2 regions of the Streptomyces sp. NBC_01485 genome follow, and region 2 is predicted to be linked to the other one. Evidence: riboswitches for the same ligand, from Rfam matches in the RefSeq annotation. Region 2 holds a riboswitch; the other holds the start of a gene.
What was found. A riboswitch is a leader RNA that binds a small molecule or an ion and turns the genes downstream of it on or off. The one in region 2 is predicted to bind glycine.

Region 1: another riboswitch for glycine. It lies ahead of gcvP (aminomethyl-transferring glycine dehydrogenase); the one in region 2 lies ahead of gcvT (glycine cleavage system aminomethyltransferase GcvT).

What each region holds. Positions count from the first base shown of each region.
Region 1 is NZ_CP109435.1:1,428,930-1,432,327, reverse strand. It holds gene OG352_RS06715 (DNA polymerase IV) at 1-828, shown strand, start outside; gene OG352_RS06710 (nucleotidyltransferase domain-containing protein) at 927-1,388, shown strand; gene OG352_RS06705 (PRC-barrel domain-containing protein) at 1,405-1,776, opposite strand; glycine riboswitch at 1,889-1,984, shown strand; gene gcvP (aminomethyl-transferring glycine dehydrogenase) at 2,170-3,398, shown strand, end outside.
Region 2 is NZ_CP109435.1:6,649,030-6,652,427, forward strand. It holds gene gcvH (glycine cleavage system protein GcvH) at 1-88, opposite strand, end outside; gene gcvT (glycine cleavage system aminomethyltransferase GcvT) at 289-1,410, opposite strand; glycine riboswitch at 1,448-1,565, opposite strand; glycine riboswitch at 1,566-1,679, opposite strand; gene OG352_RS30205 (AAA family ATPase) at 1,920-2,603, shown strand; gene OG352_RS30210 (enhanced serine sensitivity protein SseB) at 2,694-3,398, shown strand, end outside.

The DNA of each region.
Region 1 (3,398 bases), 5.2 Mb from region 2:
ATCGCCGAGGCCGGTGAGGACGAGTTGGTGCGGCTCCTGGGCAAGGCGCATGGGCACGCCCTGTATGCCATGGCGCTGGCGCGCGACGACCGGCCCGTGGTGGCCGCGCGGGAGACCAAGTCGGTGTCCGTCGAGGACACGTACGACGTGGACATCCACGACCGGGTCCGGGTCGAGCTGGAGGTGCAGCGGCTGGCGGACCGGTGTGTGCGGAGGCTGCGGGGGGCGGGTCTGTCGGGGCGGACCATCGTGCTGAAGGTGCGGCGGTACGACTTCTCCACGCTCACCCGGTCCGAGACCCTGCGCGGGCCCACGGACGATCAGGCGGTGATCCGGGAAGCGGCGGCCCGGTTGCTGGACTCCGTGGACACGACAGGTGGGGTGCGGCTGCTCGGGGTGGGTGTCAGCGGCCTGGCGGACTTCACACAGGAGGACCTGTTCGCGCAGGCGGCGGAGGCTGTGGAGGCGGCGGCGGTGGAGCGGGAGGACGGGCCCGGTGAGGAACTCGCGGACGAGTCTGTCGGCGAGGCGGCGGTGCCGGTGGAGCACGAGTGGCGACCGGGACACGACGTGCGGCATGCCGTGCTCGGCCACGGGTGGGTGCAGGGCAGCGGGTTGGGCCGGGTCACCGTGCGGTTCGAGACGCCAGAGTCGGGGCCGGGACGGGTGCGGACGTTCCGGACCGAGGATCCGGAACTGGAACCGGCGGATCCGCTGCCGCTGGTTCGGCGAAGACCTGAGGAGGGCGGCGAGGCGGCGGTCGGGACGGTCGGGGCGCAGGACGTGGATTCAGGGTCGTCGGCGGCAGGGTCCGGGAACTCTCGGTGAGTCGGATCAGTTACACAGAGTGAAGCGGCTCGAAGTGTGGGGTGAGTCGGAGTGGTGGCGGTGTTCCGTGAGGGCGCCTGTGAGGGATGGGGAGCTGTATGAAACTGCACGGAGGCCGGTTCGCGGATCCGGCCGGGGTGTCGCCGGAGCGTGAGGCCGAGATGCGGCAGGTGGTGGATCGGGTCACTCGGTGGTCCGCGAATCGGAGCGACGTGGTCGGGCTGCTCCTCGTCGGGTCCTGTGCGCGTGGGGTCGCGCGTCCCGACTCGGACGTCGATCTCGTGCTGTTGTCGACGGCCCCTGCCCGCTACGGCGACGACGACGCCTGGACGCGCGAGTTGCCCATGGGGGAGCTGGTCCGCGTCCAGGAGTGGGGGGCCATCACCGAACGGCGGTATGTCACCGCCTCCGGTCTGGAGGTCGAGGTGGGCGTCGGTTCTACCGACTGGGCGCGGACCGGTCCGGTCGACGCGGGCACACGGAGAGTCGTCATGGACGGCGCCCGGCCGCTGTACGACCCTGCCGGGATTCTCGGGGCGCTGATACGGGCCTGTGGCTGAGCTGGATCAGAGGGCCTCAGCTCTCGTCCGTGCCCGCCAGTCGGCCGAAGTCGTGGTCGGGGAGCGGAGGCGGGGCGGCCACGTCGAGGCTGTAGTGGTGGTAGAGCTGGAGTTCCTGCTCCGGGGAGAGGTGGCGGCCCACACCGAAGTCCGGGGCGTCCTTGATCAGGGCCCGGTCGAAGGGGATGTGCAGGGTGCCCTCGACCAGCTCGCTGGGCTCCAGGGGGACGAAGGCGTCGCGGGAGAACAGGCCGGTGCGTATGGCCGCCCACTCCGGCACGCCGGTGGCGTCGTCGAGGTAGACCTCGTCGACGGTGCCGATCTTCGTGCCGTTGCGGTCGAACGCCTTGCGGCCGATCAGGTTGCGCGGATCGATGTCGGTCTGCACGGGCCCTCCACTTGGTCGCAACTCATCCGTAAGCACTACAAAAGAGCACATTGGGACGGGCGGCCACTCGAGAGAGTGACGTTGACCTCGCTGGTACTCTGACAACGGCTGCTGACCCCGTGCGGGAGAGTCCTCCGGACATCACCGGAGGCGCCGAAGGAGCAAATCCTCCCCGGAATCTCTCAGGCCCACGTACCGCACGGACGAGGTCACTCTGGAAAGCAGAGCGGGTTGCCGACGGCGTCGACGGCTCCCGCTCTCACCGACGGTGAAAGCCGGCTGCCCTCGGGCGGCCGGTGAAGCTCTCAGGTTGAGATGACAGAGGGGGAGGCCGTCCGGGTACCCGCGCCGTGGTGACCCTCGAAGGTCGTGTCAGACCAGGAGGCCTCCGTAATGACAGCCCATCGCATTCCACTCTCCGAGCTCGAACAGGGAATCCCCTTCGAGCAGCGCCACATCGGGCCCGACCACGAGGCGCGGGCCAAGATGCTCGCGCAGGTCGGCTACGGCTCCCTCGACGAGCTCACCGCCGCCGCCGTCCCGGATGTGATCAAGAACGCCGACGCGCTGGACCTGCCCGGCGCGCGCACCGAGGCCGAGGTGCTGGCCGAGCTGCGCTCGCTGGCCGATCGCAACCAGGTGCTCGACTCGATGATCGGGCTCGGGTACTACGGGACGTTCACGCCGCCCGTCATCCTGCGCAACGTCATGGAGAACCCGGCCTGGTACACGGCCTACACGCCGTACCAGCCGGAGATCTCGCAGGGCCGGCTCGAGGCGCTGCTGAACTTCCAGACCATGGTCGCCGACCTGACCGGGCTGCCGACCTCGGGCGCTTCGCTGCTCGACGAGGGCACGGCCGCCGCCGAGGCGATGGCGCTGTCCCGGCGGATGGGGAAGAACAAGAAGGGCCTCTTCCTCGTCGACGCGGACGCGCTGCCGCAGACCATCGCCGTGATCGAGACCCGCGCCGAGCCGACCGGCTTGGAGGTCGTCGTCGCCGACCTGAGCGGCGGGATTCCGGCGGAGCTCGCCGAGCGCGAGATCAACGGCGTGCTCGTGCAGTACCCCGGCGCCTCCGGTGCCGTACGCGACCTCAAGCCGCTGATCGACCAGGCGCACGGGCTCGGCGCGCTCGTCACGGTCGCCGCGGACCTGCTCGCGCTGACGCTGCTGAAGTCGCCCGGTGAGCTGGGGGCGGACATCGCGGTCGGGACGACGCAGCGATTCGGGGTGCCGATGGGCTTCGGCGGGCCGCACGCCGGCTACATGGCCGTGCACGAGAAGTTCGCGCGCAGCCTGCCCGGGCGGCTCGTGGGGGTGTCCGTCGACGCTGACGGGCAAAGGGCCTACCGGCTCGCACTGCAGACGCGTGAGCAGCACATCCGGCGCGAGAAGGCCACCAGCAACATCTGCACGGCGCAGGTGCTGCTGGCGGTGATGGCGGGGATGTACGCCGTCTATCACGGGCCGGACGGGCTGCGGGCGATCGCCCTGCGCACGCACCGGTACGCGGCGATCCTCGCCGCCGGGCTCGCGGCCGGCGGCGTCGAGGTCGTGCACGGGTCGTACTTCGACACGCTGACCGTGCGGGTAACGGCGAAGGCCGCCGAGGTCGTCGC
Region 2 (3,398 bases):
CCGTGATGCCGACCGTCGAGACGCCGTCCTCGGCGCCCGACAGCCACTCGTGCTCCTTGCTGTAGCGCAGCTGCTGGGGATTGCTCATGGCCTGAATTCTCCTGTACGCGGGGGAGTGCTGATGAATGGGGGTCTGCTGGAACCGTGCGTGAGCAGCGCGAACGTGCGCAGGGTCACGCACGGGGGACGCGACTTCGGTCCGTGACTCCGGACCGTGACTCCGGACCAGTGTCCACTTCTGGCCGTGACTCCGGGCCGTGACTCCGGCTCCAGTGTCTACTTCCGGGTCTACTTCCGGCGCTTGTAGAAGGGCAGTGCCACGACCTCGTACGGCTCGTGGGCGCCCCGGATGTCCACACCGACGCCCGGGGTTCCCGGCGCGGCGTGGGCCGCGTCGACGTACGCCATCGCGATCGGCTTGCCGAGGGTGGGGGAGGGGGCGCCGGAGGTGATCTCGCCGATCACCGCGCCGCCCGCGACGACCTCGTACCCCGCGCGCGGGACGCGACGGCCCTCGGCGACCAGGCCGACGAGGACGCGCGGGGGCTTCTCCTCGGCCCGGGAGGCCGCCGCGGTGAGCGCCTCGCGTCCCACGAAGTCGCCCTCCTTCTCGAACTTCACCACCCGGCCGAGCCCGGCGTCGAAGGGGGTGAGGGAGGTGCTCAGCTCGTGCCCGTACAGCGGCATGCCCGCCTCCAGGCGCAGCGTGTCCCGGCAGGACAGCCCGCACGCGACCAGACCGACGCCCTCGCCCGCCTCGGTCAGCGCCTGCCACAGCTCGACGGCGTGCTCCGGCTTCACGAACAGTTCGAAGCCGTCCTCGCCGGTGTAGCCGGTGCGCGCGATGAGCGCGGGGACACCGGCGACGCTTCCGGGCAGACCGGCGTAGTACTTCAGGCCGACGAGGTCGGCGTCGGTGAGCGAGGCCAGGATGCCCGGGGCCTCGGGTCCCTGGACGGCGATCAGGGCGTAGGCGTCACGGTCGTCGCGCACCTCGGCGTCGAAGCCGGCGGACCGCTCCACCAGGGCGTCCAGCACGACCTGCGCGTTGGAGGCGTTGGCGACGACCATGAACTCCGCGTCGGCGAGCCGGTACACGATCAGGTCGTCGAGGATGCCGCCGTCCCCGTCGCAGATCATGGTGTAGCGGGCGCGGCCCACTCCGACGGCCGCCAGGTTGCCGACGAGCGCGAAGTTCAGGAGGGCGGCCGCCTGCGGACCGGTCACCGTGATCTCGCCCATGTGCGAGAGGTCGAAGAGCCCGGCCCGCGTGCGGACGGCGTTGTGCTCGTCGCGCTCGGAGCCGTAGCGCAGGGGCATGTCCCAGCCGGCGAAGTCGGTCATGGTCGCGCCGAGCGCACGATGCAGGGCATCGAGGGCGGTGTGACGGAGTGGGGTGTTACTGCTCATCGGACGGTCGTCTCCCAAGGCATGACGGCGAGGTCGTTCCTCCCCATCTGTCATCGGAACCTGAGAGGTTCGTCATGACAGCCCGTGCGACGGGGTCGGTCATGACTTGCACCTTGGGTGGAGCCACCGGAGGGTGACCCGCTTTTCAGATGTGCCTCGCCCGCGCGGTAACGGGGACCTGAGAGATTCAAGGGAGGGACTTGCTCCTTCGGCGCCCCAGCGCAGCCAAGCGAAGCTGCTGATGCTGAGGACTCTCCCGCGCGGATTCGAACGGCCGGTATGCAGTTGGCGCGGCCATCATTGCACGGGCCGCCCCGATCGCGGCAGGCCAGATCCGTAACCGGCCCGCCCCCATCCGTAATCATCCCGCCCCACCCGTAACCGGCCTGCCCGCATCTGTAACCGGCCTGTGTCGGTACGCGCACGAAATCGCGAGGCGCGACGCATTACCTTCTCTTTACGCTCGGTGGGGATGAGGACTTACCTGACCCCAGGGGAGGACGATCACGGTGAACAGGACGACCACGGCGAGGACCACCGCATTCGCGACCGGCTCGGGACTGGCGCTGCCCGCGCAGCCCGGTGCCCCGATCCGGGAGGCGTGCGGCGCGCAGCCCGAGCCCGTCGTCCGCGACCTGCGGGAGCGGGCCGGCCGCAGCCCGCACGGCCTGCTCTTCGGCCCCCGTGATCTGGTCGTGGTCACCGGCCTGCCCGGCAGCGGCAAGTCCACGCTCATGAAGCGGGCCGTCAACGGCGTCCGCATCGACTCCCAGGACACCCGCGACCGCTGGGACGCCCGCGCGCCGCGCTTCCTGCCCTACGCCCTCTACCGCCCCCTCGTCCGCCTCGCCCACTACGCCGGACTGCACCGCGCCCTGCGCGGCGGCGAGGGCGTCGTCGTGCACGACTGCGGTACGCAGACCTGGGTGCGCGACTGGCTGGCCCGCGAGGCCCGCCGCCGCGGCGGCACCCTCCACCTGCTCCTGCTCGACGTCGGCGCCGACACCGCCCTGGAGGGCCAGCGCGAGCGCGGCCGGGGCGTCTCCCGGTACGCGTTCCTGCGCCACCGCCACGCCGCCTCCCGGCTGCTGCGCTCGGTGGAGAAGGGCCGGCTGCCCGAGGGCTGCGGCTCGGCGGTCCTGCTCGACCGCGCCGCGGCCGACACACTGCGCCGGATCGGTTTCACGGGCTGAGGGCCCGCAGGCTCGGGGACTGTCCCCGGCACCCGCTAGCCTTCAGCCACAGCAGAGTGAAGTGAGCAGTTCTTAGCAGGCGGTAGGCAGATGGACTTCCCCCCGGCGGACTTCCCGGCGGACTTCTCCGCGGACTTCCCGGCGCAGGCGCACCCCCATTCGCACGGCGGATGGCCCGGCAACGAGCTGGAGGAGGTGCTCTCCGTCTCCCTCGGCGTGCCCGGAGCCGGCGGCCGGATCGTCGAGGTGCTCGGCCGCAGCTTCGTCTGGGTGCCGCTCCCGGGCGGCGGCGGCCCGCACAGCGGCCCCCTCGACCTGCCCACGCTGGAGCTCGACGGCCAGGTCTACGTGCCGGTCTTCAGCTCCGAGGAGCAGTTCCGCCAGGTCGCCGGCTCGCACATGTCGTTCACGATCGCACCGGCCGTGGAGTTCGCCCGTGGGCTGCCCCCGCAGGTGGGGATCCTGGTGAACCCCGAGGGCACGGTCGGCATCCCGCTGCCGCCGCCCGCCGTGGCCGAGCTGTGCCGGGCTGGCCGCACCCTGCTGGACGGCCCCTCGAGCGGCGGCCGGGTCCGCCTCTACGAGCCCGACTGGCAGGACGACCCGGTGGACTTCCTGGCCGCGGCCTCGGCCGAGTTCGAGGCCACGGGCGTGGTCCGCACGGCCCGCCGCTGCCTCGCCGCGATCGAGACGGCGGACCCGGTGATGTTCGTCGGCGTCGAACTCTCCCACCAGTGGGAGGGCGACCTGCGCGCGATCCCCCTGGAGGCCCTGGGCAGGGCCCTGAACCGGACC